3 regions of the Cupriavidus sp. OTU4054 genome follow, and region 2 is predicted to be linked to each of the others. Evidence: predicted binding sites of a transcription regulator. Region 2 holds the regulator's gene; each other region holds the start of a gene.
The links. Region 2 encodes sigma-54, which starts transcription at its own class of promoters, with help from an activator protein. Its sites were predicted from a motif close to TGGCANGNAANCTGCTTT; they were not measured.
Positions count from the first base shown of each region.

Region 1: the regulator sigma-54 is predicted to act here: its motif matches at 7,262-7,279, upstream of atzF (allophanate hydrolase).
Region 3: the regulator sigma-54 is predicted to act here: its motif matches at 4,008-4,025, upstream of AAHB16_RS25055 (pilin).

Region 1 is NZ_JASATF010000044.1:991-11,094, reverse strand. It holds gene AAHB16_RS30835 (ABC transporter ATP-binding protein) at 1-1,398, opposite strand, end outside; gene biuH (biuret amidohydrolase) at 1,401-2,093, opposite strand; gene AAHB16_RS30825 (ABC transporter permease) at 2,135-3,061, opposite strand; gene AAHB16_RS30820 (ABC transporter permease) at 3,054-4,208, opposite strand; gene AAHB16_RS30815 (BMP family ABC transporter substrate-binding protein) at 4,239-5,336, opposite strand; gene atzF (allophanate hydrolase) at 5,374-7,236, opposite strand; gene lpdA (dihydrolipoyl dehydrogenase) at 7,502-9,292, opposite strand; gene AAHB16_RS30800 (MFS transporter) at 9,329-9,937, opposite strand; partial or broken gene AAHB16_RS30795 (dihydrolipoyllysine-residue acetyltransferase) at 10,027-10,104, opposite strand, start outside.
Region 2 is NZ_JASATF010000047.1:14,847-24,950, reverse strand. It holds gene rapZ (RNase adapter RapZ) at 1-789, opposite strand, end outside; gene AAHB16_RS31460 (PsiF family protein) at 851-1,174, opposite strand; gene hprK (HPr(Ser) kinase/phosphatase) at 1,292-2,263, opposite strand; gene ptsN (PTS IIA-like nitrogen regulatory protein PtsN) at 2,365-2,820, opposite strand; gene hpf (ribosome hibernation-promoting factor, HPF/YfiA family) at 3,127-3,480, opposite strand; gene AAHB16_RS31440 (RNA polymerase factor sigma-54) at 3,530-5,014, opposite strand; gene lptB (LPS export ABC transporter ATP-binding protein) at 5,137-5,928, opposite strand; gene lptA (lipopolysaccharide transport periplasmic protein LptA) at 5,969-6,637, opposite strand; gene lptC (LPS export ABC transporter periplasmic protein LptC) at 6,714-7,343, opposite strand; gene AAHB16_RS31420 (KpsF/GutQ family sugar-phosphate isomerase) at 7,360-8,343, opposite strand; gene AAHB16_RS31415 (monovalent cation:proton antiporter family protein) at 8,493-10,104, shown strand, end outside.
Region 3 is NZ_JASATF010000025.1:38,764-48,867, reverse strand. It holds gene AAHB16_RS25070 (hypothetical protein) at 421-909, shown strand; gene AAHB16_RS25065 (YMGG-like glycine zipper-containing protein) at 928-1,455, shown strand; gene AAHB16_RS25060 (PglL family O-oligosaccharyltransferase) at 1,507-3,111, opposite strand; gene AAHB16_RS25055 (pilin) at 3,446-3,937, opposite strand; gene AAHB16_RS25050 (pilin) at 4,230-4,775, opposite strand; gene AAHB16_RS25045 (TerC family protein) at 5,078-5,776, opposite strand; gene sucD (succinate--CoA ligase subunit alpha) at 6,096-6,977, opposite strand; gene sucC (ADP-forming succinate--CoA ligase subunit beta) at 7,010-8,176, opposite strand; gene AAHB16_RS25030 (DUF2889 domain-containing protein) at 8,267-8,848, opposite strand; gene recX (recombination regulator RecX) at 9,200-9,679, opposite strand; gene recA (recombinase RecA) at 9,736-10,104, opposite strand, start outside.

The sequences.
Region 1 (10,104 bases), on a different contig from region 2:
GCGCGCGGCAAGCAGCCGCGCATGAATATCGGCGACCGCCGCGAAATCGAGCCCGAACACGGGGTTCGCGACGATCAGCACATCGACGGGCTGACCCAGTTCGCGCGCGAGCACCGCGCGCTGCACGTTGCCGCCCGAGAGCGTACCGATCGGCCGGTCCGGCACCGGCGGCTTGACGTTGAACTCCGCGATACGCGCGCGGGCACGTTCGCGCGTGGCGCGGCGGTTGAAGCGCCAGCCGTGCTGGCGCAATGGCGCGCGATCGAAGTCGCGCAGGGCCAGGTTGTCGGCGATGCTCATGCCCGGCACGCACGCGTTGCGCAATGGCTCCTCGGGAATCGCGAACACGCGGCCCGCGCGCATCTGCTCGCGCGTGGCGTGATACGGCTGTCCGGCCACGCGCATTGCGCCCTGCCGCAGCGGCCGCTGCCCCGTGAGCGCCTCCACGAGTTCGCGCTGGCCATTGCCGGACACACCCGCGATCCCCAGGATCTCGCCGGCCCTGACCGCGAGCGCGAGATCGCGCACGGCCGCATGGCCGCGACCGTCGATCACGGTGGCATCGTCGATCTGCAACCGCACGGGCGCATCGGCGGCCACGGGCTTGCGCGCGGCGCGATCGCCGCCGTCGTGCGCGAGCGTGCGGCGATCGATCGCGGAGCCCTCGGTGCCCATCATCCAGGCGGCGAGCCGCGAAGGCAGATCCGTCTCCTCCTCCATCACCTTGCAGGTGCCGACCTGCCGGCCCTTGCGCAGCACGGTCACATCGTCCGCATAGGCCATCACCTCGCGGAACTTGTGCGTGATCATCAGCACCGTGAGCTCGCCACGCGAGGTCAGCGTGCGCATCAGGCCCAGTACCTCGTCCGCTTCCTGCGGCGTGAGCACCGAGGTCGGTTCGTCGAGGATCAGGAAGCGCTGCTCCAGATAGAGCTGCTTGAGAATTTCGAGCTTCTGTTTCTCTCCGGCCGCGAGCGCGGACACCGGCGCATCGAGCGGCAGGCGGAACGGCATGCGGCCCATGAAGTCGCGCAACGCGGCACGCTCGCGCGACCAGTCGATGCGCCATGGCAGCCGCCCGCGCGAGAGCAGCAGGTTCTCTTCGACCGACAACCCCTCCGCCAGCGTGAAATGCTGGTACACCATGCCGATGCGCAGGGCCTGCGCGTCGCGCGGCGAGGCAATGCGCACCTCGCGGTTGTCGGCGACGATCTGCCCCGCATCGAGCACGCCGTAGCCGACGAGCCCCTTGACCAGCGTGCTCTTGCCCGCGCCGTTCTCGCCGAGCAGCGCATGGATGGTGCCCGGCGCCACGCGGATCGACACGTCGTCGAGCGCCCGGAACGTGCCGAACGACTTCGACGCCCCTACCACCTCGAGCCCCAGCCCGCCCGCCATGATCACGCTCCCAGCGTCGCCAGCAGCGCGTGGGAGTCCGACACCGTGCCGAACACCCCGCCCTGCATCGTCACCATATGCAGCGCGGCCTCGTGATTGCCGCGATCGGTGGCGCCGCAGCAATCGGCGAGGATCGTGCATTCGAAGCCACGGTCGTTGGCCTCGCGCATCGTCGTATGCACGCACACATCGGTCGTGATGCCCGTGAGCACGAGGTTCTCGATACCGCGCGTGCGCAGGATCAGTTCGAGGTCCGTCGCGCAGAACGAGCCCTTGCCGGGCTTGTCGATCACGACCTCGCCCGGCAGCGGCGCGAGTTCGTCGATGATCTCCCAGCCTTTCTCGCCGCGCACGAGGATCTTGCCGCAGGGGCCGTCGTCGCCGATGCCCACGCCATCGATGCCGGCCTGGCGGCTGCGCCAGCGCTTGTTGGCGGGCAGGTCCGACAGGTCGGGCCGATGGCCTTCGCGCGTATGGATGATCGTGAAGCCCTGCGCGCGCATGGTGTCGAGCACGCGGCGAATCGGCTCGATGGGCGCGCGCGTCATCGACAGGTCGTAGCCCATGCGATCGACATAGCCGCCAAAACCGCAGAAGTCGGTCTGCATGTCGATGATGACGAGCGCCGTGTTCTCCGGACGCAGATCGCCGTTGTACGGCCACGGATAAGGTTTGGCTTCGATGGTGCGGGACATGGGTGGTGTTCTCCGTTGCAGAGCTTCCGCGCGTCAATGCGTCAGCGCGTCAGGCTCAGTTCGCCCGGGGCGCCGGCGAGCGCACGATCGGGACGGCAGTTGATGATCATGATGACGAGGGTCAGCACATAGGGCGCGGCATTGAACAGGTAATACCCGCTGGTCACGCCAATGGCCTGCAGTGCCGGACCGAGCGCGCCCGCGGCGCCGAACAGCAGCGCGGCCCACAGGCAGCGCAGCGGTTGCCAGCGCGCGAAGATCACGAGCGCCACGGCCATCAGGCCCTGCCCGCTCGACAGCCCTTCGTTCCAGCTGCCCGGGTAGACCAGCGACAGATACGCGCCGCCCACGCCCGCGAACGCGCCGCCGATCGCGGTGGCGGCCACGCGGATGCGCGTGAGCGGATAGCCCATCGCGCGCGCGGTCTCGGCGTGATCGCCGACCATGCGCAGCGTCAGGCCCCAGCGCGTCGCGCGCATGCCCCATTGCAGCACGAAGGCCAGCGCCACGCCGATGACGAACAGCACGTTGATGCGCAGCACCTGTTCCAGCTGCGGCATGTGGGTCCACTTGCCGAGTTCGAGCGACGGCAGCATCGGCGCCTGCGGCGCGATAAAGGGCTTGCCAATAAAGAATGCAAGGCCGGTGCCGAGCAGCATCAGCGCGATACCAAACGCGATATCGGACACGCGCGGCAGCGAGCAGACCAGCCCGTGCAGGCAGCCGAGCAGCAGCCCCACGCATGCGGCCGCGAGCACGCCGGTCCACGGCGACCCGGACAGATAGGCCACCGCGTAGCCACTCATCGCGCCCGACACGAGAATGCCTTCCAGGCCGAGGTTCACGCGGCCGCCCTTCTCGGTCAGGCACTCGCCAAGGCTCACGAACAGATACGGCGTGCTGACGCGAATGGCGCCGCTGACCAGCGACAGCACCAGCACGACCCATGGCGATTGCAGATCAGACATGACGGGTCTCCATCGAGGCGCCTTCGCTACCGGGCCGCGACGCCTGCATGCGTGCCTGCAGGCGCAGGCGCCATGCCGCGATGCGGCCGCCCAGGGCTTCCCATGCCAGCAGGTTGGCGAACAGCAGGCCCTGCAGCACGAGCGTGGTGGCATCGGGCAGATCGAGCCGGCGTTGCAGCAGGCTGCCGCTGCTCTCGATACCGCCGATCAGCAGCGCGCAAGCGACGATCGCGAGCGGATGCTGACGCGCCGCGAATGCGACCAGAATGCCGCCGTAGCCGTAGCCCGCCAGCAGCGCCGCGTTGGCGCTGCCCTGCACGGCCGCCACTTCGAACATGCCGGCAAGGCCGGCCGCGGCACCGCCGAGCACGCACGCGAGCAGCGCGAGCCGGCGCACCGGCAGGCCCACGATGCGCGCGGCGCGCGGATTGCCGCCGGCCACGCGCATGGCAAACCCCGCCGTGCCGTGACGCACGAGCACCCATGCCGCGACGCACGCGAGCACGCCCCAGAACAGGCCCCAGTGCACATCCATGCCGGGCAGCGTGCCGATCGTCGCGGCATCGGTCAGCGGCAGCGTCGACGGCTTGTTGAGACTGGCCGGGTCGCGCAGCGGCCCTTCCACCAGCTGCTTGAACACCGCGATGGCGATATACGACAGCAGCAGGCTGCCGATGGTCTCGTTGACGCCGCGCCAGTGGCGCAGCGCGCCCGCGAGGCCGATCCACGCGCCGCCCGTCACCATCGCAACGGCGCCCATCGCGGTCACCATCACGGGCCACGGCGTGCCGGCGGGCAGCCATTGCGGCAGCACGGCGGCGGCCAGGCCGCCGAGCGCCAGCGCGCCCTCGCCGCCGATCACGATCAGGCCGACCTGCGCGGGCAATGCCACGCACAGCGCGGTCAGCATCAGCGGCGCCGCGCGCATCAGCGTGTTCTGCCACGCGAACGACGTGCCGAAGGCGCCCTGATAGATCAGTGTCAACGCTTCCAGCGCGGGCGCGCCCTGCACGAGCAGGAACAGCGAGAACAGCAGCAGCGTGCCGATCAGCGCAAGCACGGTCGGCAATGCGGGCAGCACGCCGTTGAGCAGCGCGGAAAGTGTCGCCGCGCTATGCGACGTGCGTGGCGTGCCGGCATCAGGCATGTTGGCGCTCCTGCTTCATGACGTACCGCTTCAACCCTGCCCCACCACGCCGGCGACGAGGTAGTTCATGCTCTCCAGCACGTAGTCGGTCTGCGCGAGGCTGGTGCCGGCCGGAATCGCCACGCCCCCCTTGTTGTCCTTCAGCGGTCCCTTGAAGATCGCGAACTGGCCGGCCATCATCTTGCTCTTGACCGCATCGGCCGCCTGCTTCGCGGCCGGCGTCACCTTCGCGCCGTACGGCGACGGCTTGACGTAGCCCTCGCGCAGGCCGCCGCGCAGCACGTTGGGCGGCACCTTGCCGGCCTGCACGTCGGCGGTCAGGGACTTGTACGGCGTGGCCCAGTCCCACTCGGCGCCGGTCAGGTAACCCTTCGGCGCGAGCGCGGCCTGGCTTGCGTGATAGCCGCAGCTCATCGCGCCACGCTTCTCGGCGGTTTCGATCACGACCTTGGGCCCATCGACATGGCACGTGAGCACGTCGCAGCCCTGATCGATCAGGCCGTTGGCCGCCTCGGCCTCCTTGACGGGCATCGACCAGTCACCCGTGAAGATCACGTGGGTCGTGATGGACGGGTCCACCGACTGCGCGCCGAGCGTGAACGCGTTGATATTGCGCAGCACCTGCGGAATCGGCTTGGCGGCGACGAAGCCGAGCTTCTTGCTCTTGCTCATATGGCCCGCGACCACGCCATCGAGGTACTGGCACTCGTCGATGTAGCCGAAGTAGCTCGAGATGTTCGCGGGATTGCCCGCCTTCCAGAGGCCGCCGCAATGGGCGAAGCGCACCTTCGGATATTTGGCCGCAACCTTGAGCACGTGCGGATCGAAGTAACCGAACGACGTCGCGAAGATCAGCGTGGCGCCATCCTGCTGGATCATCGCCTCCATGGTCTTCTGCGCCGCGATGGTCTCCGGCACGTTCTCTTCTTCCACGACCTTCACATTGGGCAGCTTTTTCAGGATCGCCGTGGCGGCGGCCTGCGCCTGGTTGTAGCCGAAGTCGTTGCGGGCACCGACGTAGAGCACGCCGATGGTCAGTTTTTCGGCGGCCAGCAGCGTCTGCAGGGGCAGCGCGGAACCGAGGGTCAGCAGGCTGGCTTGCTTGAGGAAGTCGCGGCGATGGGTCATGGTTGGATCTCTGGCAGTGGATGGGCTTACGTTTCGATCAGAGGCTGGACAGGTAGGCGCGCCAGCCGCCAAAGGCGGTGATATCGCGGGCGCCGGCACCTTCGGCCAGCGCGTGGGGCTCGCAGATAAAGCCCTTCACGTGGCTGCCGTCCTCGAGTTCGAGGTTGCCGATGCCCAGCGGCGCGGGAATATCGGCGACGAACTTGCCGAACGTGCGCAGCGGCAACTCCCAGACCTCGACCTCGATGGCGGCACCCGGGTGTGCGTGATCGGCGTCGGCCACGCGCGCGAGGCCCGGCTTCGGCGGCGTGGTCCCGGCGAGCGCATAGAGCCGGTACCGCGGCGCGGTGCGCGTGCTCGCGCGCAGCGTCGCGCCCGCTTCACGCAACTGCCAGTTCAGCGGCTGGCCGCGCAGATGTGCGCCGACCACGGCCACCGCGACGGTGGGCTCGGCAAACGGCAGCGGCAGATCCGCGATGACGGCGCCGGCATCGGCACCATCGGCCGGCGCCGCGAACAGCGCCGCGATGCGCGCGCCCAGCACGGCGATCCGCTGATCCGCCCCCGCGGGGCCAATCAGCGTGATGCCGGCCGGCAGCCCATCGGCCCGGCGCACACCCGGCACGGCAATCGCGCACAGGTCGAGCAGATTGACGAAGTTCGTATAGCGCCCGAGCTGGCTGTTCACGCCGATCGGGTCGTCGCGCAACGCGGCAATCGTCGGATGCGTGGGCGCGGTCGGTACCACGAGCACGTCGATCGACGCGAACATCGCCTCGGCCTCGCGGCGCAGATCGGCCATGCGGTACTGCGCCTCGAACGCATCGGTCGCGCTGTAACGGTCGGCCTTGCCGATCACGGCGGCCACGGTCGGATCGAGCGCGTCGTGGTGCGTATCGAAGAATGTGCCCAGTGCCGCGCGGCGCTCGGCGACCCATGGGCCGTCATAGAGCAGCAGCGCCGCTTCCTGCAGCGGCGCGAACGGCACGGTGGACGGCGCGATCTGCAAGGACTCGCGCACGGCGTCCATGGTCTGCGCGAAGGCCTGCGCGGCCAGTGCGTCGCCATCGAAACCCTCCGCGCGCGCGGCGATATCGGGCACCGCCATGCGCAGCGGCCCGCGCGGCAGTCCCAGCGCGGGGATTTCGCGCGCATAGCCATCGCGCGCATCGAACACGGCAATCTGCGCCAGCACGCGCCACGCGTCGGCCACGTCGTGCGCGAAGATGGACAGCGTGTCGAGCGAACGGCAGGCCGGCACCACGCCGCGCTTGCTCACCAGGCCGAGCGTCGGCTTCAGGCCGACGAGATGGTTGAAGCCGGCCGGAATGCGACCCGAACCGGCCGTATCGGTGCCGAGCGAGAACGCGACGCACCCCGCCGCCACGGCCACCGCCGAGCCGGAGCTGGAGCCGCCCGACACGCGATCGGGCTGGTCGATCTGCCGCACCGCCCCGTACGGCGAGCGCGTGCCCACGAGCCCCGTCGCAAACTGGTCGAGGTTGGTCTTGCCGATCAGGATGGCGCCGGCCGCGAGCAACTGCTCGACGGCGAAGGCCGTTTCCGTGGGAACGTAGGCAAAGGCCGGGCACGCGGCCGTGGTCGGCAGGCCCGCGACATCGACGTTATCCTTGACCGCGAACGGCACGCCGAACAGCGGCATGGCCGCCAGCAGCGCCGCGCCTTCGCTGGCCAGCCGCGCTTCGAGCTCGCCGGCGCGCGCATGCAGCGCTTCGGCATCGACGCGATGGATCCAGGCCTCGGGGCGGTCGCTGGCCTCGATGCGCGCGAGCACATCGTCCACGCATTGCGTGGGAGTCAGCGAACCGTTTGCGTATTGCGCCAGCAGGGTAGCGATCGCGGGAAGGCGGGATGACGGCATGTTTGCTTTGCGTTCCATCTTGTATCCAAGTTTGAACGCAAATAAAGCAACCCGCGTGCCAAAGCACGTCGCCGGCGTTTAACGACCGGAAATCTTTCGTCGAATCAGGGAGTTAGATCGAACCGGACACGGGATTGCGCGTCAGGGAGGGCGCACGGTGACGGCACCCCACGGCACAACAACGGCGCAAGAACGGTGCGAGACACCGTTCCACGCCCCATGATGAGGCGTGACATGCGAGCCGGCAGTGCATGCGCACGGTGCCGGCCCGCACGGCTCGGGTTTACTTCTTCCGCGGCGGCGGGACGTCCGTGCAGACGCCTTCGTAGATCTCGGCAGCCATGCCGATCGACTCGCCCAGCGTCGGGTGCGGATGGATCGTCTTGCCGATATCCACGGCATCGGCGCCCATCTCGATCGCGAGGCAGACCTCGCTGATCAGGTCGCCCGCATGCGTGCCGACGATGCCGCCACCGATGATGCGATGCGTCTCTTCGTCGAAGATCAGCTTGGTGAAGCCTTCGTCGCGGCCATTGGCGATCGCGCGGCCCGAGGCGGCCCACGGGAACACGCCCTTGCCGTACTTGATACCCTGCGCCTTGCACTGCTCCTCGGTCAGGCCGGCCCAGGCCACTTCCGGATCGGTGTAGGCCACCGACGGAATCTGCTTGACGTCGAAGTACGCCTTCTCGCCATGCGCGGCCTCGGCGGCCACGTGCGCTTCGTGCACGGCCTTGTGCGCAAGCATCGGCTGGCCGACGATATCGCCGATCGCGAAGATATGCGGCACATTCGTGCGCATCTGCTTGTCGACCTCGATAAAGCCGCGATCGGTCACGGCAACGCCGGCGCGCTCGGCGCCGATCTTCTTGCCGTTGGGCGTACGGCCCACGGAGACCAGCACGAAGTCGTAGCGCTGCGGCTCGGCCGGCGCGGCCTCGCCCTCGAACTTCACGTAGATGCCATCAGGCTTCGCTTCCACGCCGACGGTCTTCGTCTTGAGCATCACGTTGTCGAAGCGATGCTTGTTCATCTTGTCCCAGACCTTCACGAGGTCACGGTCCGCGCCCTGCATCAGGCCGTCGAGCATTTCCACGACGTCGATGCGCGCGCCCAGCGTGCTGTACACCGTGGCCATTTCCAGCCCGATGATGCCGCCGCCGATCACGAGCATCTTGCCCGGGATGCTCGGCAGCTCGAGCGCGCCCGTCGAATCGACGATACGCGGATCTTTCGGGATAAACGGCAGCATCACGGCCTGGCTGCCGGCCGCGATGATGGCCTGCTTGAACTGGATGACGGTCTTCTTGCCGCTCGTGGCCTGGCCTTCGCCCTCGGTTTCCTGCACTTCCAGATGGTGCGGATCGAGGAACGTGCCGAGGCCGCGCACGACCTGTACCTTGCGCATCTTGGCCATGCCCGCGAGGCCGCCGGTCAGCTTGCCGACCACGGACTCCTTGTAGCCGCGCAGCTTGTCCAGGTCGATCTTCACGTCGCCGAACGACACGCCATGGGAAGCGAGCGCCTTTGCCTCGTCGATGATCGCCGCGTTGTGCAGCAGCGCCTTCGACGGAATGCAGCCCACGTTCAGGCACACGCCGCCGAGCGTCTTGTAGCGCTCGACGATCACGGTGTTCATGCCGAGGTCCGCCGCGCGGAACGCGGCCGAATAGCCGCCGGGGCCCGCGCCCAGCACGAGCATGTCGCACTGGATGTCGGCGCCGCCCGTGTGCGTCGCGGCAGCCGGAGCCGCTGCGGGTGCTGCCGCGGGTGCGGGTGCCGGGGCGGCCGCAGGTGCCGGGGCGGGAGCGGCCGGTGCCGGCGCCGCGGCGCCCGCGGCGGCCTCCACCGTGCAGATCACGGTTCCCTTGGCCACCTTGTCGCCCACCTTCACGCGGACCTCGACCACCTTGCCGGCGGACGACGACGGCACGTCCATGCTGGCCTTGTCGGACTCGAGGACGATGAGCGACTGCTCCTCTTCCACCGTATCGCCGGCCTTGACCAGGACTTCAATGACTTCCACCGCGTCGAAATCGCCGATATCCGGCACCTTGACTTCGGTCACACTCATGCTTTGCTCCTCAAATGCGCGCCGCCCCCGCGGGGTTCAGGCCGCGCCTCCATTTTGGGTTGTCGGGGTTGCCGGATCCTGCAGAGAGACGACATGCACGTCGATGGGTCCCGCCGAACTCTTGTCGAACTCCACCCCCGCGTCCACGCCCACGCGCGCGATATCGCCGGCACCGAAGTCCGGCCGATCGTAGACCGCATGCATCGCGCCGAGCGCATAGTTGCGCCCCGAACCAATGCCCCAGAAGCGGTCGAACGAAAACACCTCGCGATACGAATAGACGCCGAAGATGCCGTGCGGATTGGCGATCAGGCAAACGATCTGCGACGACTCGTAGGGGTCGTCATCGTCTTCCTTGGTGTTGATGAAGTACTCGGACTTGAGCTTCTCGTGCACCTTGAGAAACGTGCGGAAGACATCGTCGCGCGAACCGAGCCGGCACTCCTCGCCCATGCCCAGCAGCAGGCTGCGCATGACCGGAAAGTGCGCGGTCGTCCCGGCCAGCGCGACAAAGCTCTCGCCCACCGGAAAGACCTTCTGGTTGCGTTCGTAGGCGCGCGAGAGCCGCGTGTCGCCGAACGTCACCAGCGCGTCGGCCGCGATTGCCACTTCGGCACCCTTCCTGACAACGACACATGTAGTCATGGCTGGCCTCTGGAATCGGGTGTCTGCGGGAGAGCGGCGAGGCCGGGGCGGGCACGTTGACGCCGTACCCGCCCTGCCTCAGATCACGCTCAGAGAATGATGCGGCGGAAGTCCGCCAGCAGCTGGCCGATGTACGCGTTGAAGCGCGCCGCATCGGCACCGTCGAT
Region 2 (10,104 bases):
ACCGATGGCAACCGTGAGATAGCTGCGGTTGTCCGCGATGAAACTCGGCAGCCACTTTTCCACATAGGCGCGGATATCTTCCGCCATGGCGAGCACCAGCGGCTGGCTCTGCAGGAAGTCCACCACGGGCGCGTCGCGGCCCGTGAGCGGGCGCAGCGCGAGGTCGTAGTACGGGTTCGGCAGCGAGCGCACGTCGAACACCATGTCCGCATCGCTCGGCACGCCGTGCTTGAAGCCGAACGACTCGAACAGCAGCGTCAGCTGCTGCATATGGCTGTCGCGGATGAGATCCTTGATCCAGCTGCGCAGCGTGTTCGTGCGCACGTTGCTGGTATCGATACGATGGGCCGAATCCGAGAGCGGACTCAGCAGCTCGCGCTCCATCTCGATGGCCTCGATCAGCGAGCGATCGTTGTACACCGGCTCCACGCTGGCCTGCTGCTCGAGCAACGGCGTGGCCTCGGTACGGACGGAGAGCGGATGGCGTCGGCGCGATTCCGAGTAGCGCTGGACGAGCGCATCGGTGTTCGCGGTCAGGAACAGCACCTGCACCTGATGATCGCGTCCGAGGTCGCGTACGGTCTCGGGTAAGCGCGCGAGCGATTCGCGGCTGCGAATATCGGTGGCCACGCCGAGGTGCGTATAGCCCTGGGAGGACAGATAACTCGCGAGATCGGGGATGAACTGCGCCGGCAGGTTGTCGACGCAGTAATAGCCCGCATCTTCGAGGACGTTCAGCGCAACGGACTTGCCGGAGCCGGAGATTCCGGTGATGAGAATGATTCGCATGGCACCCGCAAGGATAGCACCGGGTGATGGCGACGTCATGACATGACGCCGCCATTCGACATCAAGCGGCGGGTTTGGAGAGGCAATCTTTCATGAATGCCTTGTAGTCGTCGCCCTTCTTGCCCTTGCCCTGCTTGCTGCAGGCGGACATCTTTTCCTGCTGCGTCTTGGGCTCGGCGGCGGCCGTGGGCTTGCCCGACAGGCAATCGCTCATGAATTTCTTGCGATCGTCGCCTTTCTTGCCCGTGGCCTGCGTGTTGCATGCCTTCATCCGGTCCTGCTGGCTGTTGCCAGCAGCCGCCGCGGGAGCGGAAGCGCCCTGGGCAAACGCGCCCATGGCGATCAGCGGGGTTACCAGCACGCACATCGCGATCAGCTTTTTCATGCTTCTCTCTCCTTGGGGGTGGAACCACAGGAAAACATGCGGGCTTTTCATGCCCGTCAACGCACACAACGTGGGCCATGCCGGCGAGGTTGACCGCGCGGCGCCTGTCCGCGACGTTCAGAGCAGCCGGCCCTGCCCGCGCGATACGACATCGGCCTGCATGGCCGCGCGCTGACGGTCCATGAAGTCGCGCAGCGTGTCGATGCCTCGCAGGCGCAGGATCGTGTTGCGCACGGCGGCTTCCACCAGCACGGCGAGGTTTCGGCCGGCCGCCACCTGGATCTTCACCATGTGGATCGGCAGCCCGAGCACGTCGAGGTATTGCGAATCGAGCGGCAGGCGCTCGAATTCGCCGTCGTTCCGGCGCACGAGCTGCACCACGAGCTTGATCTTCATTTTTCGCCGGACCGCGGTTTCCCCGAAGATCGTCTTGATATCGAGGAGGCCCAGTCCGCGTACCTCGAGCAGGTTCTGCAGCAGCGGCGGGCAGCGGCCTTCCACGAAATCGGGGCCCAAGCGCACGAAGTCCACCGCATCGTCGGCCACGAGGCCATGGCCGCGCGAGATCAGTTCGAGGCCGAGTTCACTCTTGCCGAGGCCCGATTCGCCCATGATCAGCACGCCCATGCCGAGAATGTCGAGGAACACGCCGTGCATGGTCACGCGCGGCGCCGAAATGCGCGACAGGTACAGGCGCAGATGATCGATGACCGCGGCCGACGACACGGGCGTGGTGAACAGCGGCGTCGAAGAGCGCGTGCAGCGCAGTTCCAGGTCGGGCGGCGGCTCCATGCCATCGGCCACGACGAGGAACGGCGGCTCGAGCAGGATCAGCTCGCCCATCTGGCGCTTGCGCGGCTCGTCGTCGAGCCGCTGGTAGTACAGGATCTCGGGTTTGCCGAGCACCTGGATGCGGTTCGGATGGATCAGGTTCAAGTGACCCACGAGGTCCGCCGCCGATGTGGCCTCGCGCGCGAACTCGACGTCGAACGCACGGTCGGCGCCTTCCAGTCCGGCCACCCACGAGAGTTTGATATCGGCTGCGTTGTCGTCGAAGATCGACTGCGAGGTGACGCCGGTGAGTTCCATGCGATTACGTGGGGCGGTGGTTGGGAGGGGGCAGGCACCGTGGCTGGCGCCGCTCGGGCGCGCGGATCAGCAGCGGGTAGCCCCGCCGTTCCCGCGGGACCTCATGGGTGCCATTCGGTCAGCAACTGGTGCACCGCCTCGGGCGTGGGCAGGGTTGCGAGCCCGTCGCGCATCTCGCGGTCCGATAACAGCTGTGCGATCTCCGACAGGATTTCCAGATGCTGCTGCGTGGCCTGCTCGGGCACGAGCAGGAAGATCAGCAGCGATACGGGCTTGCCATCGGGCGATTCAAACGGGATCGGCTCGGCCAGGCGCATAAAGCCGGCCAGCGGCTGCTTGAGCCCCTTGATGCGGCCGTGCGGAATCGCGACCCCGGCACCCAGGCCGGTCGAGCCGAGCGATTCCCGCGCGAACAGATTGTCGGTCACGGTGGCGCGTGCCACGCCATGGTTGTTCTCGAACAGGAGCCCGGCCTGCTCGAACACCCGCTTCTTGCTGGTGACGCTGACGTCGAGAGTGATGTTGCCGGGTGGCAGCAGTTTGGCCAAACGATTCATGGGCGATGCGCGGGTATCTTGGGGGTGTAAAGCGTCCGGCCATTATAGAGCAGCGGCATCGGTTCCTTGTGCACCGCAGCGTTGCGCCATACCGGTCACTACCGGTCGCCAACTCCGGGCGGCGAACGCCAGTCTCCTTTGTACATGTATGGCGCAGCATACACCGACGCCGCACGGTTGCAACTCCCCGTGGCTGGCGGACCACGCGCCGCGCGTATCGGGCGCCCATCAAAAAAGCCGCGCTGATTGCGCGGCTTTGCTCTCTTCGTATCACTCCTTGGCGACGTTGGCGTCGCGCGTCGGTGTTTATTGCTGCTGCATTTGCGCGGCAGCCATCTGGTACTTCAGGGCTTCGCGGTCGTGGCCCTGCACGCGATCCTTGTAGCGGATGACCTGACGGTCGAGCTTGTCGACCAGACAGTCGATCGCCGCATACAGGTCTTCATGATGCGCTTCGACGAAGATGTCCTTGCCCTTCAGATGCAGATTGATTTCCGCATACTGCCGCCGTTCCTTTTCCTTGTGGTTGTCGACCGATAGCAGCACGCTCACACCGATGACTTGATCGAAATGCCTGACGATACGCTCCAGTTTCGTTTCCACGTACTCACGCAGAGGGGGCGTGATGTCCAGGTGGTGTCCACTGATCTTGAAGTTCATAGCGTTTCTCCTTCTGAAAGAGTCACACCAGGCAGACGGTGCAACTCGGCTACAAAGTCTTGCGGAGATTCACTGCCGGGATCTTGAGCGCTTCGCGGTATTTGGCGACGGTGCGCCGCGCGACCACAAAGCCCTGCTCGCCCAACAGTTCGGCGATGCGGCTGTCGGAAAGGGGATTCTTGGGGTCTTCGGCTCCTATGAGTTGCTTGATCAGCGCGCGGATTGCCGTGGATGAAGCTGCGCCACCCGTTTCGGTGGACACGTGGCTCCCGAAGAAGTACTTCAACTCGAAAGTCCCCATCGGCGTGGCCATGTACTTGTTCGTGGTCACGCGCGAAATCGTGGACTCATGTAAACCGAGTGTATCGGCTATCTCCCTCAAAACCAAGGGGCGCATCGCGATTTCCCCATGGGTGAAAAAGTTCTTCTGCCGTTCGACGATAGCCTGCGCCACACGCAGGATCGTATCGAAGCGCTGCTGTATGTTCTTGATGAGCCACCGCGCCTCCTGAAGCTTCTGCTGCAGCCCCGCAGTGCCCGATTCGCCCTTCGCGCCGCGCAGGATCTGCGCGTACATGTCGTTGATGCGTAATCGCGGCATCACATCGGGATTCAGCTGGGCAATCCAGCCACCTCCGCTCTTGCGCACGAACACGTCGGGCACCACGAAATCGGCCTCGGGCCTGCTATAGGCGTGCCCGGGATACGGTGCCAGCGAGCGGATCAGATCGTGCGCGGCCTTCAATGCTATTTCGTCCACCTGGAGCGCTTTCTTGAGGCGCGTGTAATCACGCACCGCCAGTAACTCCAGATGGTGGTTGACGATCGACAATGCAAGATCGCGTTGCGGATGCGAGATGCGGCGCAGCTGCAGCGTGAGACATTCCGCCGCATTGCGCGCGCCCACGCCGGGCGGATCGAAGCTCTGCAGCAGCGTGAGCATCGACTGCACTTCCTCTATTTCGAACTCGAGTTCCTCGGGCAGTTCCGAGAAAATTTCTTCGAGGGTGGCGCCGAGATAGCCATCGTCGTCGAGCGACTCGATCAGGAACACCGCCAGGCCCTTGTCGCGCAGGGAAATCTTCAGCGGCGCGACCTGTTCCATCAGATGCTCGCGCAGCGTGGGTTCCGCGTCGCGCAGCTGCATCGGCGTCTTCTCGTCCTCGTCGCCCTGCGGACGGCGCGCGAAATCGTCGAGGCTCCAGTCGTTGCCGTAGTCCTCGCTGGTGTTATCGCCGCCGAAGCCTTCCTCGTCGCTGCCGCCCGCGCCTTCCGCGCGCTCCTCGCCGTTGCCCTGCGGCTCGGCCGGGGCGGGCGCGGGGGCGCTCTGCACGTTGACGGAGCCATCGGCGGCCACGCGCAGCGGGCTCTCGATCCAGTCGTTTTCGCGCTCGAGCAGGGGATTCTCCGTCAGAGCCTGCTCCACTTCCTGCTGGAGCTCCAACGTCGAGAGCTGCAGCAGCCGGATCGACTGCTGCAGTTGGGGGGTAAGGGCAAGGTGCTGGGAGAGGCGAAGCTGAAGCGACGGTTTCATGCGACCTATTCTATGCGCATCTTCTCGTCGATGGAACGGAAATTGCTATCGCCTATCGCTTTGGCTCGGTGATCGTGTCTGACCGAGCGCGAATGTGAGCGGCCGCACTCGCGGCCGGGGCATCACATCCGGAAGTTTTCGCCCAGGTAGACGCGCCGCACGGATTCGTTGGCGATGATGTCCTCGGGCTGGCCCTCGGCGAGCACCGTGCCTTCGCTGATGATGTACGCGTGGTCGCAGATGCCGAGCGTTTCGCGCACGTTGTGGTCGGTGATCAGCACGCCGATGTTGCGTGCCTTGAGGAAGCTGACGATACGCTGGATTTCGCCGACGGCGATCGGATCCACGCCCGCGAACGGCTCGTCGAGCAGGATGAAGCGGGGCGAGGAGGCCAGCGCGCGCGCGATTTCCACGCGGCGGCGCTCGCCGCCGGACAGGGACAGCGCGGGGTTGTTGCGCAGGTGCGCGATCTGGAGATCGTCGAGCAGCGTGTCCAGCCGCTTGTTCATCTCGTCCTTCTTGAGCGGCTTGCCGTTCTCCTGCTGCAGCTCGAGCACCGCGCGGATGTTCTCTTCCACGTTGAGCTTGCGGAAGACCGACGCTTCCTGCGGCAGGTACGACAGGCCCATGCGCGCGCGCTCGTGGATCGGCAGGCCGCTGATGTGGTCGCCATCGAGCACGATGTCGCCTTCGTCGAGCGCGACGAGGCCCACGATCATGTAGAACGAGGTCGTCTTGCCCGCGCCGTTCGGGCCCAGCAGCCCGACCACCTCGCCGCTCTTGACGTCGAGCGACACGTCCTTGACGACGGTACGCGAGCCGTAGCGCTTCTTCAGGTGGCGCACGACGAGCGTGCTGCCATTGGAGACAGTGGCGGTGGAGATCGGCTTGGCGAGCGTGGCGGTATCGTTCATGACTGCTGCGTTGGGGTGCTTCGGGCCCGGAGCGCGGGGCTCAGGGCTTGGCCGGCGACGGGTTCTGCGACGAGTTGGGCGACGGGACTGGCGAGGGCTTCAGGTCCAGCGGCGCGGCGGGCGCGCTCGCGTCCGCGCGCGGCGACAGCACCGCGCGCACGCGGCCCGAGGACGGCGCGCCGGCGGCGGTCGTGTCTCCGCCGCCCGCGGCGGTGTAGAACTCGTTGCGGCTGTCGTACGTGATCAGCGCGCCGCGGATCTCGTCGATGACCTTCGTGCCGGCGACGCGCGCCGCGCGGGCATGGCCGATCAGCCGCGACAGTTCCTGCTTGCCGTCGTATTCGATGCGGTCGCCCCAGCCGTCGATGTACTCGTCCACGCCGTCGCGCTTCTGGCGGATATAGGCCTGGCGTCCCGGCTTGGCGGTCGCGATTGCGTACTGATAACCCTCGGGATCGGTACGCAGTTCGGCCGCATCGGACTTCAGCACCATCGTGCCCTTGGTCAGCACGACGTTGCCGGTCAGCGTGTAGATCTGCTTGACGTCGTCGTAGCTGGCGTTGTCCGCTTCCAGCACGAGCGGCTTGTCGCGATCCGCGCGTTCGGCGTGCGCGGGGCCCGCGAGCGATAGCCCGAGGGCGGCGACCATGGCGAGCAGCGCGACAGCGGCGGGGCGGCGACGGGACGGCGTCGTCTGGGATGAAGTCATAGCGGACTAGAAAATGGACTGGATGACGGCCTGGCAAGGCTGCGCGCGGGGCGACGGTCTTGCATGGGCGCGCTTCTTATGGTTTCGGAGCCTGGCCCGAAGGCGGCCCCGTGATGATGGTGCCGCGAACGTTACCCAGCAATTGTACTTCGCGGGTGACGTTGTTGAAGATCAGCCCGTTTGCGTTCATCACGGAAGGGCCGCGCACCAGTTGCACGGGCTGGTTGGTTTTCACGATGTCGTCGTTCACCAGCAGCTGGAAATACTGCGAGGCCGCGGTCATGCGCGGGTCCTTGCTGAGGTCCGTGCCAGCCTGCCGCACGATGAACGCATTGCCGTAGAGATCGATGATCGAGCCCTCGCTGTTCATCACGCCGCGGTCGGCGTTGGCGGTCACGGGCGGGCGGTCCGGTTCGTACGCGCGCATGGCGGGGCGCGTCACCTCGTAGGTCTGGTCGTCCTCGAAGTGGATCATCTTGATGCCGGTGAACCGCAGCTTGGTGCTGCCGTCCTGCGCGAGCTCGGTGGCCGAGAAATTGTCGATGTAATAGTCGGGCTCGTGGCGCTTGCCCGTGACCGCGGCCTTGTCCTCGCGCGGCGAGTTGATCTCGACGAGCCAGAACGTGCTGCCGGCAACGATCGCCATCAGCAGCAGCGGCAGCAGCCGCATGACGAGCCCGGTCAGTTTGGCGAGGAGTGCCTGCATGGTGGCCGGCGCCTGGTCAGATGACCTTGGCGCGCGTCAGGTCATGGATATGGAGCGCCCCGGTCAGGCGTCTGTCGCCATCCACCACCAGCAGCTGGTTGATGCGGTTGGCTTCCATGATCTGTACGGCCTCGACGGCCAGCGCGTCCTGCAGGACCGTGCGCGGATTCGCGTGCATGACCTCGCCGATGGGCACGACGCGCCAGTCGCGCGGGGTTTCCAGCAGCCGGCGCAGGTCGCCGTCCGTGAACACGCCGATGGCGTGGCCCGCGTCGTCGACCACGGCCGTCATGGCCATGCCCTTGCGTGTGATTTCCATCAGCGCCTGCGCGAGCGGGGTGTTCTCGCGCACCTCGGGCACCGCGTTGCCGGTACGCATGACGTCGCGCACGTGGGTCAGCAGCTTGCGGCCGAGCGCGCCGCCCGGGTGGGAGCGCGCGAAGTCTTCCTCGCCGAACCCGCGCGCGTCCAGCACCGCCACGGCCAGCGCGTCGCCGAGCGCGAGCGCGGCGGTGGTGCTGGCGGTCGGGGCCAGGTTCAGCGGGCAGGCCTCGGTTTCCACCGCGCCATTGAGGTGCACGTCGGACAGCCGGGCCAGATTCGAGGCCGGGTTGCCGGTAATCGAGATCAGCCGCGCGCCCATGCGCTTGACGATGGGCACGATCGACAGCAGCTCGCCCGTTTCGCCCGAGTTCGAGAACGCGATGAGCACGTCGTCGCGCGTGATCATGCCGAGGTCGCCATGGCTGGCCTCGGCCGGATGCACGAAGAACGACGGCGTTCCGGTGGAGGCGAGGGTCGCGGCGACCTTGCGGCCGATGTGGCCCGACTTGCCGATGCCGGACACGACCACGCGGCCGGTGCAGGCCAGTAACAGGCGCACGGCGTCCGCGAAATCGGGGGTCAGTCGGTCGATCAGCCCGCGAACCGCGTCGGCTTCGATCTGGAGGGTGTCGCGGCCGAGACGAAGTGCTCGATCCGCATCGAAATTGGCTATCATGGCGACGGAGTATACCAACGAATGCGATGGCGTCTGGCGTGCCGTCCGGCGCGCGTGCGTGGCCGTTCGATCCGCGCGCATCCCGGTTGTTCCTGCTCGTTTCCGCTTGTTTCGTTTCCGCCCGTTTAAGACGTCCGAACCGCTGCTGCATGCATTCTCCGCTGGAACTGACCCTGGTACTGCTGGCCGCCGCCGTGTTCGGCGTGGTGGCCTTCCGCATGCTGCAATTGCCCCCGATGCTCGGTTATCTGGCGGTGGGCATCCTGATCGGTCCCCACGCGCTCGGCCTGGCCAGCGATTCGGCCCAGACCAAATACCTGGCCGAATTCGGCGTGGTCTTCCTGATGTTCTCGATCGGGCTCGAGTTCAGCCTTGGCAAGCTGCGTGCGATGAAGCGGCTCGTATTCGGGCTGGGCGGGTCGCAGGTGGTGCTGTCGATGCTCGTGGTGCTGCCGGCGAGCTGGCTGTTCAGCTGGCTGTTCCCCTTGTCATGGCAGGCGTCGATCGCGCTGGGCGGCGCGCTGGCCATGTCGTCCACGGCCATCGTCTCCAAGATGCTGTCCGAGCGCATGGAGCTCGAAAGCGAGCACGGGCGCAACATCATCAGCGTGCTGCTGTTCCAGGATCTGGCCGTGGTGCCGCTGCTGATCATCATCCCGGCGCTGTCGCGGGACCCGGGCGACCTCGTGGCCGCGCTCGGCCTGGCCACCGTCAAGATCGTGGTCGCGCTGAGCCTGATCTTCTTCGTGGGCCAGCGGCTCATGAGCCGCTGGTTCCATATCGTGGCGGCACGCCGGTCGCAGGAGCTGTTCATGCTGAACCTGCTGCTGGTGACGCTCGGCATGGCCGCGCTGACCGAGCGGCTGGGCCTTTCCATGGCGCTGGGTGCCTTCCTCGCCGGCATGCTGATCTCCGAGACACCGTACCGGCATCAGGTGGAAGAGGACATCAAGCCGTTCCGCGACGTGCTGCTGGGGCTGTTCTTCGTGACCATCGGCATGCTGCTGAACGTGCAGGTGGTCTACGACCATGTCTGGCTCGTGCTCGGGCTGCTGGTGGTGCCCATCGTCTTCAAGCTCGTGCTGATCGCGCTGCTCGCGCGCGCGTTCGGGTCGCGGCAGGGCGTCGCCATCCGCACGGGCCTTGGCCTTGCGCAGGCCGGCGAGTTCGGGTTCGTGCTGCTGAACCAGATCGACGGCATGGGGCTCGTGGACCCGGTGCTCACGCAGGTGATTCTGGCCTCGATGCTGCTGTCGATGCTCGTGGCGCCGTTCCTGATCCAGTACAGCGATGCGATCGTCCTGCGCTTTGCGGCCAACGAATGGCTGATGCAGTCGCTGAACATGACGCGCATCGCGGTGCAGAGCCTGCAGACCGAGAAGCACGCGATCATCTGCGGCTTTGGCCGCAGCGGGCAGAACCTCGCGCACCTGCTGGAGCGCGAGGGCATTACCTATGTGGCGCTCGATCTGGATCCGGACCGTGTGCGGGAGGCCGCGGCGGCCGGGGATACCGTCGTCTATGGCGATGCCGCGCGGCGCGAGGCGCTGATCGCGGCCGGTATCCACCGGGCGGCGGCGCTGATCATCACCTATGCCAATACGCCGTCCGCGCTGCGGGTGCTCCACCACGTGCAGGAGCTGGCGCCGGCATTGCCGGTGATCGTGCGGACCGTCGATGACTCGGAACTGGACACGCTGCAGAAGGCCGGCGCGACCGAGGTGGTGCCCGAGATCATCGAGGGGAGCCTGATGCTGGCCT
Region 3 (10,104 bases), on a different contig from region 2:
CGTCCCGCAGACGAAGCGGTACGAAGTCTTCGCCCGACTCTTCACAATTCTCTGGATCCATTTGGCGGCCTCGGGCTTTTCACGTAAGTTCCGAACAAAACTACCAAAAATATCAGCGGGCCGCTGCGAGCGCGAAGAGGGGTGTGGCGCTTGCGAGACGAGTGCATGGCACGCCGTCGCCAGACGCACGGAGGCGCTCAGGGAGGGATTCGGAAAGCTGTACCGTGCGATCAGCGGCTGCGGCATACAAGCCCGTCTGGCAGCCGTGTCGTTTAAGCTGCGTGACGACAGCAGTACAAATCCGTCACGGCCGTTGTCTGCCCCGTAATAAAGGTAACGTCACATTTCCAACGTGCCTTCCGGTCAGCCGCGTGAGGCAAATTGGCGTTAAATAGAAGGAACACCTTTGGGGTATCGATCATGAACGGGCGCAAGATTGGCCTTATCGTATTGGCGGTGGCGGCGGCGGTGGCGACCATCGCCAGCGGCACCGCGGAAGCGCGCACGCGTGTTGGCGTGGGCGTGTATGTCGGGCCGGGCTGGGGCCCGGGATGGGGTCCCGGATGGGGGCCGGGCTGGGGCTATCCGGCCTATGGTCCCTATTACTACCCCGGTTACTATCCGCCGCCGGCCGTCGTCGCCGTGCCGGCGCAGCCGCCGCAGTACATCGAGCAGGGCGCCGACGGGAATCCGGTCGAGGCGCCTGCCGATCCCGGCCAATATGGCGGGCAGAACTATGGCGGACAGTCCTATGGCGGCTCCGGTGGCGGCGCGCCGCAGGCCGGACAGGATTCGAATGCGAACCAGTACTGGTACCACTGCGCGCGGCCGGAAGGCTACTACCCGTATGTCAAGACCTGCCCAGGCGGCTGGGAGCAGGTGCCCGCGCATCCTCCGGCCGGATCCTGAGACATGGGAAACACGATCATGCAAACCCGTTCCATCGTTATCCTGCTGGCCGCGACGCTCGCGCTGGGCGCCTGTGCAGTGCTGCCGTCGGGCCCGAGCGTGATGGCGCTGCCGGGCACCGGCAAGAACTTCGACCAGTTCCGCGCGGACGACTATAGCTGCCGTCAGTACGCATTCGGGCAGGTGGGCGGCACCACGGCCCAGCAGAATGCCAACGCCAGCGCGGTCGGCAGCGCGGCCATCGGCACGGCGCTTGGCGCGGCCGCCGGCGCGGCGTTCGGTGGCGGATCCGGTGCGGCGGTCGGCGCTGGCGTCGGCCTGCTCACGGGTGCCGCGGTCGGGGCGGGCAATTCGTACGAGTCGGGCTACGGCACGCAACAGCGCTACGACTCCGCTTACACACAGTGCATGTACGCGAGCGGCAATCGTGTGCCCGTGTATGGCACGATGGCCACGCAGATGGCACCGCGCCGCGCGGCCGCCGCACCGCCGCCGAATTACCAGCCGTACTATCCGCCGCCTCCGCCGCCCGGATACGTGCGGTGACGTAAAAAAGAGCGCACCCCGGTGCGCTCTTTTTTGTTCCGCCCTCTCCCTTCAGCCGCCCGACCATCGGCGGGACTTCGCGCGAACCCACGCGCAGAATTCGCGGGGCTGCTCCGCGGCCTCCCGCGTGCCCGCTTCCGCCATCTCGTCGCAGGCGCTCGCCAGCGATGCAAACTGCGCGCGTTCGTCGCCCTGATAGTAGTAGCGCAGACGATCCATCCACAGCCTTGCGCGATCCTGCTCGCCTGTCAGCGCGAAGAGCCACGCGGTGCGGGCGATGGTCGCCGGCATCGGCAGCAGATGGAGCGATGCGATATGCGCGGGCAGCAGCGCGCGCGCATTGTCCGCGGTGATGATCGCGTCCTCGGCCGTCTGCGCGCGGGCGTAGGCGTCGAACCAGAACGCGGGCCGCGGCATCGTATCGCGCGATCCCTCGGCGGCGTACTCGCGCGCTTCCACGCGGCGATAGTCGCGCCACGTGGTGGCCAGCACCACCAGCCCCACCGCACCGACGACGATCGCGAGCGGCTTCACCCATCGCGCGTCGCCGGTACCGCCCGTCTCCAGCCAGCCGAGCAGGAAACAGCACGGCAGCAGGAAATAGAGGTAATGCAGCGGGTATTCGAGCATCGAATGCATGCCGAACATCGCGAGCCAGACGAGCAGCATCACGGTCTGCGCGCGTTCCTCGGCGCCCGCGCGCAGCAGGCGGTCACGGACCACGCGCCACACCCAGGCGAGCAGAACCGCCACGACGCCGGCCGTACCGATCAGGCCGGTCTTGGCGAGCATGTCGAGCACCGCGTTGTGCGCGTGCAGCGCCATCTCCGGGCGCGCGCCCACCTCCGCTAGCTGCTGGAACTCGACCCAGCCGAACTCGCCGTAGCCGATACCGAGCCACGGATGCGCATGGAACATCGCGAGCGCGTGCGCCCACAGTGCATTGCGCCCGCTGAGCTGGCCGCCGCCCTTGATCAGCGCGATGGTGTCGAACAGCTGCCAGCCGAACGTCTGCCCCGCCGCGCGGATCAGCGGCTGCAGGATCACGAGCAGCCCGACCATCACGATCGCGGTGACGACGAGCGCGGCCGGGCGCTGCATCACGTTCGCGGGGCCCGTCCCCTGTGTGCGGTGCCGCGCCATGGCCGCCGCGATCAGCGCATAGATCGCCGCGATGCCGACGTGAACCACGCCCGTGCGCGAGCCCGACAGCACGATGCCCGTCTCGAGCAGCAGCACGGCGATCAGCCATGCGGGAAACCGCAATCCGCCGCGCGCGGCGAGCCACACGGATGCCACGAGCGCGAGGCCCTGCACGGTGGCCTGGTGATTGGGCTGATTGAGGTTGCCCCATAAGCGGCGGTTGGCCGGGTGAAAGTATTCCGAAACGAGGCCGAACATCTCGCGCTCGAGGCGGAACACCTGGATCCACTGGGCGAGGGCGCCGAGCAGGCCGGCGACGAGAAACGCGACGGCCAGCGCATCGACGATCGCGGCGCGCTGGTCCACGGTCTGGCGCTGGCTCATCCACGAGGCGGCCATGATCATGGCGGCGGCGAGGGCGAGCATCACCTGCGTCATGGCGCGCGTACCGGTGATATCGGCCATACCGCTCGCGGCCTGCAATAGCGTGGTGGCGATCAACCACAACGGCATGGCCGCAATCCATGGGAAAAATCTGATTCTCTGCGGGAGGCCCGATTTCGTCGCCGAGACGGTCAGAACGAGGATCAGGACGAGACCGAGCACGCCGGCAGCCCATTCGCCATAGAAGGTGGCGAGGGGGAGCGTGTGGCGGGAAACCAGCAGGGGGAAGGCGAAGGCAACGACGATCGCCGCTGCGGGGAGAGAGGCCCGGGATGGCGGCATGAGGCGGCCGGTGGAGGAAAAGGCACCATGATAGCGTGGCACCAAAAGAAATAGCGCCCGGAGGCGCTATTTGTCAGCTTGGGCGAGGGAAAGGCTCGCTGTGGGCTCGTGTAGCTAATTATCAGGGAGCTGCGCAACCCGGGGGGATGTACGATGCGCTCCAACCGTCACCGGCGCCGGTGATTAGGCAAGCCCACGTACCTTGGTTGTTCCGGTTCCAGCTGATCTTAGTACCAGCGATTTTGGTCGAGGCATTGCCACCAAGCGTACCAGTAAGCGTGTCGACTTCTGCATCCAGCGCCGCAGTCGGGTACCCGTCGCCAGTGAGGAGGCTGGACTTCGTCGCGCCCCATGCGCATTGCGCGGCCGTCGGCGCTGCACCGCCTGCCGGGACCTGAATCTTGTTGTCGGTAATGCACAGCTCAGCAGCCGTACGCAGCGCCGACAGTTCACCCACCACACGCGAAACCTGCGACTTCGCGATGTAGTTCTGGTACTGCGGAATCGCGATAGCGGCCAGGATACCGATGATCGCCACGACGATCATCAGTTCGATCAGCGTGAAGCCTTTCTGAGCTTGGCGGCCCAGTTTTTTAAGTTGTACCCGTTGCATAGGAATTGACCCCTCAAAGAGAATTTCGTTACAGGACGATACATCCTGTTTCATGTGATGCATTCCCTATAATGCAGGGAGCGTGCCAGCTCGAAACTCCCCGATTTCACGGGTCAAGGTGACAAACTTTGACAGACCAACGCGCGTATACCGCTGCCGTGAAACAGGATTTGTCACATGACGGTGACGAACCCCGGCAAATTTTCGGCACCCGCACCCTCCGAAGGGTCGATCGAACCCGGAGCGCCTCAATACATTTAAAGCGCTCCGTACATCACTTAACCATAATCGCTCAACGGACATCGCCAGACGCCGTCGTCGTGCATACACGCGGCAGATATTTCGCCGCGACCGACGAGCGGCATTCCCATTTCACCGAGCCCTTGTCCGCGTCGAGCATCGTCAGCGTCACGTCCTTCCCGGCCAGTCCCGAAGACACGCCCGAATCCTTGAACGCCGCGATGATCGTGCAGCCGCCTGACGCCCCGGCCGTGCCGCCGACCTTCACGCTCTTGACGTAGTTGCCCGTGATATCGGTGAACAGCGGAATGCCATCCGCCGCGGCCGTCGAGTTGTCGGGGCAACTGCCGCCCGACGAGTAGGACTCGGTCACGCCCACCTTCTGCCCCGACGCAAGGCTCATGCCCTCCGCGAACTGCGAGCGCGCGATGTAGTTCTGATACTGCGGAATCGCGATGCCCGCCAGAATGGCGATGATCGCGACCACGATCATCAGTTCTATCAGCGTAAAGCCTTGCTGGCGCGTTCGCGCTCCGCGCGCGCGCCGGTGGCGGATTGACTGCCGGATGGTCCCGTCGACATGAAGTGGATATTGCATGGTTGACCCTTTCAGAAATGTTGTTGGAAACACGTCTCACCAGGCACGGTGAAACGTGACACATCATCCCCATCGGATCGGTCCGACCCGTTTGACCCAGCGCAAGGGCCATGAAACGGTCACACTCTGTCGCACTCCGCTGCGTACCCGCATCAATCCACCATCAATCCGGATCCACAAAAGGAAAGAGGCGGTCCCAAGACCGCCCCTTTCGAGCTTTTGGCAATCATGCAATGCGACGAATCTGAATTCGCTTCAGACTCCCGTTGAAGCGCTCAAACCCGCCGCACCGACTGGCGTCGTCAGGCCGCCTGACGCTGGCCGCGTTTCTGCAGCAGCTTGCCCAGCAGCACCACAAAGGCCGCGCCCGCGATACCGAACACCAGATGGGCGTGCGGCACATTGGCTTCGAACCACAGGTGATCCACCGGATCGCTCACGAGCATTTCGCCGGCGAGGTAGCCCAGCAGCGCGGCGCCCAGCACGATGATGATCGGGAAGCGCTCCATCACCTTGAGCAGGATGGTGCTGCCAAACACGATCAGCGGAATCGACAGACCCAGGCCCAGCACCAGCAGCATCAGCTGGCTGCCTTCAGGACCCTTCTGCGCGGCGGCGGCCACGGCCACCACGTTGTCCAGCGACATCACGAGGTCGGCAATCAGAATCGTGCGGATGGCGGCCCAGATGTTCTCCTTGCCTTCGTGGCCTTCCTCGTCGTCGTCACCGGTCAGCAGTTGCACGCCGATGTAGACCAGCAGGATGGCGCCCACGATCTTCAGGTACGGCAAGGTCAGCAGCTTGACGGCTGCCACGGTCAGCACCACGCGCATGATGATGGCGGCGGCACTGCCCCAGAAAATGGCTTTCTTCTGCTGCGCGGGCGGCAGGTTGCGCGAAGCGAGCGCGATCACGACCGCGTTGTCGCCCGACAGGACGATATTGGTCAGGATGATCGAACCCAGCGCGATCCAAAACGCACTGCTGGACAACAATTCCACGGCAAAGCTCCTCGTATTCTCGGTAATGACTCATCGCCCGCTTTACGGCTGACTGCGGGCTTTCGGATGTCTGAAACTACAGACATGCAGGTTTATCGTACGAACCTTTCGATTCGGTTTCAAACCCGCGATGCACGCCTCCGGACATACCCTGAGATGCGGTGCACCAGAATGACATTGCCCCCGCGCGCGGGGGCAATGACGACAACAAATACCACGTCTGCGGCGATCGTGCTGGCATGCGCGGCAGCTCACACTCGAGCATGCCGCCCACGTCACGGCAACGGCATCACCGCATGACGCGCGATCCCGAAGGCAATTACAGGATCGACTTCAGCAGACGGCCCATTTCGGACGGGTTCTTGGTGACCTTGATACCGCAGGCTTCCATGATTTCCAGCTTGGCTTGCGCCGTGTCGGCACCGCCCGAGATCAGCGCGCCAGCGTGGCCCATGCGCTTGCCCGGAGGCGCCGTCACGCCGGCGATAAAGCCAACCACCGGCTTCGTCATGTTGTCCTTGATCCACTGCGCGGCGTTCGCCTCGTCCGGACCACCGATTTCACCGATCATCACCACGGCGTCCGTTTCCGGATCGTCGTTGAACATCTTCATCACGTCGATGTGCTTCAGACCGTTGATCGGATCGCCACCGATACCGACGGCCGACGACTGGCCCAGACCCAGCGCGGTCAGCTGGCCCACGGCTTCGTACGTCAGCGTGCCCGAGCGCGACACCACGCCGATGCGGCCCTTGCGGTGGATGTGACCGGGCATGATGCCGATCTTGATTTCGTCCGGCGTGATCAGGCCCGGGCAGTTCGGTCCCAGCAGCAGGGTCTTCTTGCCTTGCTTGCGCATCTTGTCCTTGACTTCCATCATGTCGCGGACGGGAATGCCTTCGGTGATGCAGACCACGAGGTCCAGATCGGCGTCAACGGCTTCCCAGATCGCGGCAGCGGCGCCTGCGGGCGGCACGTAGATGACGGACACGGTCGCGCCGGTCTGCGCCTTGGCATCCTTCACGCTCGCGTAGATAGGAATGCCTTCGAAGTCTTCGCCTGCCTTCTTCGGGTTCACGCCGGCCACGAATGCGTTCTTGCCGTTCGCGTAGTCGCGGCAGCCACGGGTGTGGAACTGACCGGTCTTGCCGGTGATGCCCTGGGTGATGACCTTGGTATCTTTATTGATCAGAATCGACATGCTGTAATCCTTTGCTAGTTGGGCGGACCGGCTTACTTGCCAGCGGCGGCGGCCACGACCTTCTGCGCGGCATCTTCCATCGCGTCGGCCGAGATGATGGGCAGACCCGAGTCGGCCAGCATCTTCTTGCCGATCTCTTCGTTGGTGCCCTTCATGCGGACCACCAGCGGCACGGACAGCGACACGGCCTTCGAGGCAGCGATCACGCCTTCGGCGATCACGTCGCAACGCATGATGCCGCCGAAGATGTTGACCAGGATGGCCTTCAGGTTCGGGTTCTTCAGCATCAGCTTGAACGCTTCGGTCACCTTCTCGGTGGTGGCACCGCCGCCCACGTCGAGGAAGTTGGCCGGCTCGCCGCCGAACAGCTTGATGGTGTCCATGGTGGCCATGGCCAGGCCGGCGCCGTTCACCAGGCAACCGATGTTGCCGTCCAGCGAGATGTACGCGAGGTCGAACTTCGAGGCCTCGATTTCGGCGGCGTCTTCTTCATCCAGATCGCGGTAGGCCACGATTTCCGGGTGACGGAACAGCGCGTTCGAGTCGAAGTTGAACTTGGCGTCCAGTGCGATCACCTTGCCGTCGCCGGTCAGGATCAGCGGGTTGATTTCGGCCAGCGAAGCGTCGGTTTCCCAGAACGCCTTGTACAGACCTTGCAGGGCCTGGCGGGCTTGCGGAATGCTCGCGTCGGGCACGCCGATCTTGCGGGCGATGTCGTCGGCGTCGGCATCCTTCAGGCCTTCGGCCGGATCGACGATCAGCGTGTGGATCTTCTCGGGGGTGTGGGCTGCCACTTCCTCGATGTCCATGCCGCCTTCGCTCGAGGCCATCAGCGCAACCTTCTGCGACACGCGGTCCACGACCAGGCTGACGTACAGTTCCTTCTTGATGTCCGCGCCTTCTTCGATCAGCAGGCGGTTGACCTTCTTGCCTTCCGGGCCGGTCTGGTGCGTGACCAGTTGCATGCCGAGGATGTTGCTGGCGTAGGTCTTGACGTCATCGATGCTCTTGGCCACCTTCACGCCACCGCCCTTGCCGCGGCCACCAGCGTGGATCTGCGCCTTGACGACCCACACCGGGCCGCCCAGCTGCTCAGCAGCCTTCAGGGCTTCGTCAACCGAGAACGCGGGAATGCCGCGCGGAACCGGCACGTTGTATTTGCGCAGGATTTCCTTGCCTTGATACTCATGGATATTCATGCGTGTTTCCTTTCGGGTAGGCGTAAAAGGGGGAAGAAGGAGAAATTCGTGGGAGACGAACAGCTCTCGCCTGTGGGCCGACCGTGACGGTCAGCCTGAGGTCCGGGGTTTCGGCTGGTAACCATACCAGCGCGGGTAAAACTGCCGAACCACCTCGCCTTCGAAATGCAGCGCGTGGCAGCCGTGAAGCTGGTAAGGCGGTTCGGGGTTGGAATCGTTCGCGCCGTCGTCGCGCGTCTTGAAGACGTCGCCGGCAAAGGCCTGGATGGCCGTGGTCGGCAGCACGCCGGCCAGTTCGGTCAGATGGGTACAGCCTTCCACGCTGCCGAGCAGCTCGCGCACGGACTTGCGGAAGCCGCGCATCAGGTTCAGGCCGATCAGCTTGCGGTAAGCGGGCCCGATCGTGTCGCAGTGGGTCGGGTACGGCACCCAGTCCGAGCAGGCCTCGGCGTCCACGATGTTCATGCGCAGGTCGATCGTCACGCGCAGCCACAGGTCGTGGAGCGGTTCGCCCTCGGGCCGCACACCGCCGCCCGCCAGCGGGATGTCCCGCGGCTTGGTGTCCGTGAGCCGCGCCTCGATATCCCACAGGCCATCCTCGCGCAGATACGCCTCGGCCGTGATGGCTCGACGGTGACGCAGGGCGCGGTTGACGGGCGGGGAGAGGGGCATGCTGCGAACGGATGCAGGGACCGGCAAGGATCGTGAATCGGGGCGTTACGGCGCTATGGGGTCAAGACGGCCATGGCGCTGGCGGCTTGAAGCCGCGCGGCCGCCGGGGGCCGAAAAAACCCAAGGAGTTTAACATGCCGCGACGCTCCCACCGGGAACATCCTGCCGAACGCATTGTCCGGTGCCGATTGTTGCACCTTCATCGCCGTGAAACCCAACTGTGACAACGGTTTGCGGGTCGGTGTGGTTTTTGGCGCTGCAGTGCGCCACGACAAAATTGCGGGCGAATACACCTGCTGTGCGCGCAGGTATACAACGGCGTCATGCGCGTTCCCGGCCGCACATCAGACGTCAGTCATCCGTGTCCGGATGGTCCTCGAAGCCCTCTTCCGCGCCGCGAATGACCTTGCCGATCGTGGCCCGCGAGAAGCCGCGCGCCATCATGAAGCGGATCTGCTTCGCACGCGCTTCGGCGGAATCCGGCGCTTCACCGAAGCGCTTGCGCCAGACCTCGCGCGCGCGGTCGAGTTCGGTCTCGCGCAGGCGCTCCTGCAGATCCTGGAGCTGGTCGCTGCCGAGCTTGTGGGTCTTGGCTTCCTGCAGCACGCGGGCCGTGCCATAACGGCTGGCGCGACGGTGCACGAGGCTATCGACAAAGCGGGTATTGGAAAGCCAGTTCTCGCGCTCGAGGGCGTCGAGCAGGGCATCGACTTCCTCGGGGGATTCGGCATGCGGGGCCAGCTTGCGCGCGAGTTCCACGCGGCTGTGCTCGCGCCGCGACAGATAGCCGATCGCGCGGGCCTTGAGGGAAAGCGGGGGGCGGGTAATCATGAAGCGCCCTCCCCCAGCATGGGAGAGGGCAATCGCGTGTCAGTCGTTGCGACCGATCAGTTGTCGGCGTCAGCCGTCGCGGCCGCCTTGGTGACGTTGGGGTTGGTCGGCACCACACCCAGCGCGGCGCGCACCTTGTTCTCGATTTCCTCGGCGATATCGGGATTCTCGCGCAGGTATTCGCGCGCGTTGTCCTTGCCCTGGCCGATCTTCTCGCCGTTGTAGCTGTACCACGCACCCGACTTCTCGACGATCTTTGCGTCCACGCCGAGGTCGATGATCTCGCCCTGACGCGAAATGCCCTGGCCGTAAAGGATATCGAAGAAGGCCTCGCGGAACGGCGGCGATACCTTGTTCTTCACGACCTTGACCTTGGTCTCGTTGCCGATCACGTCGTCGCCCTTCTTGATCGAGCCGATCCGGCG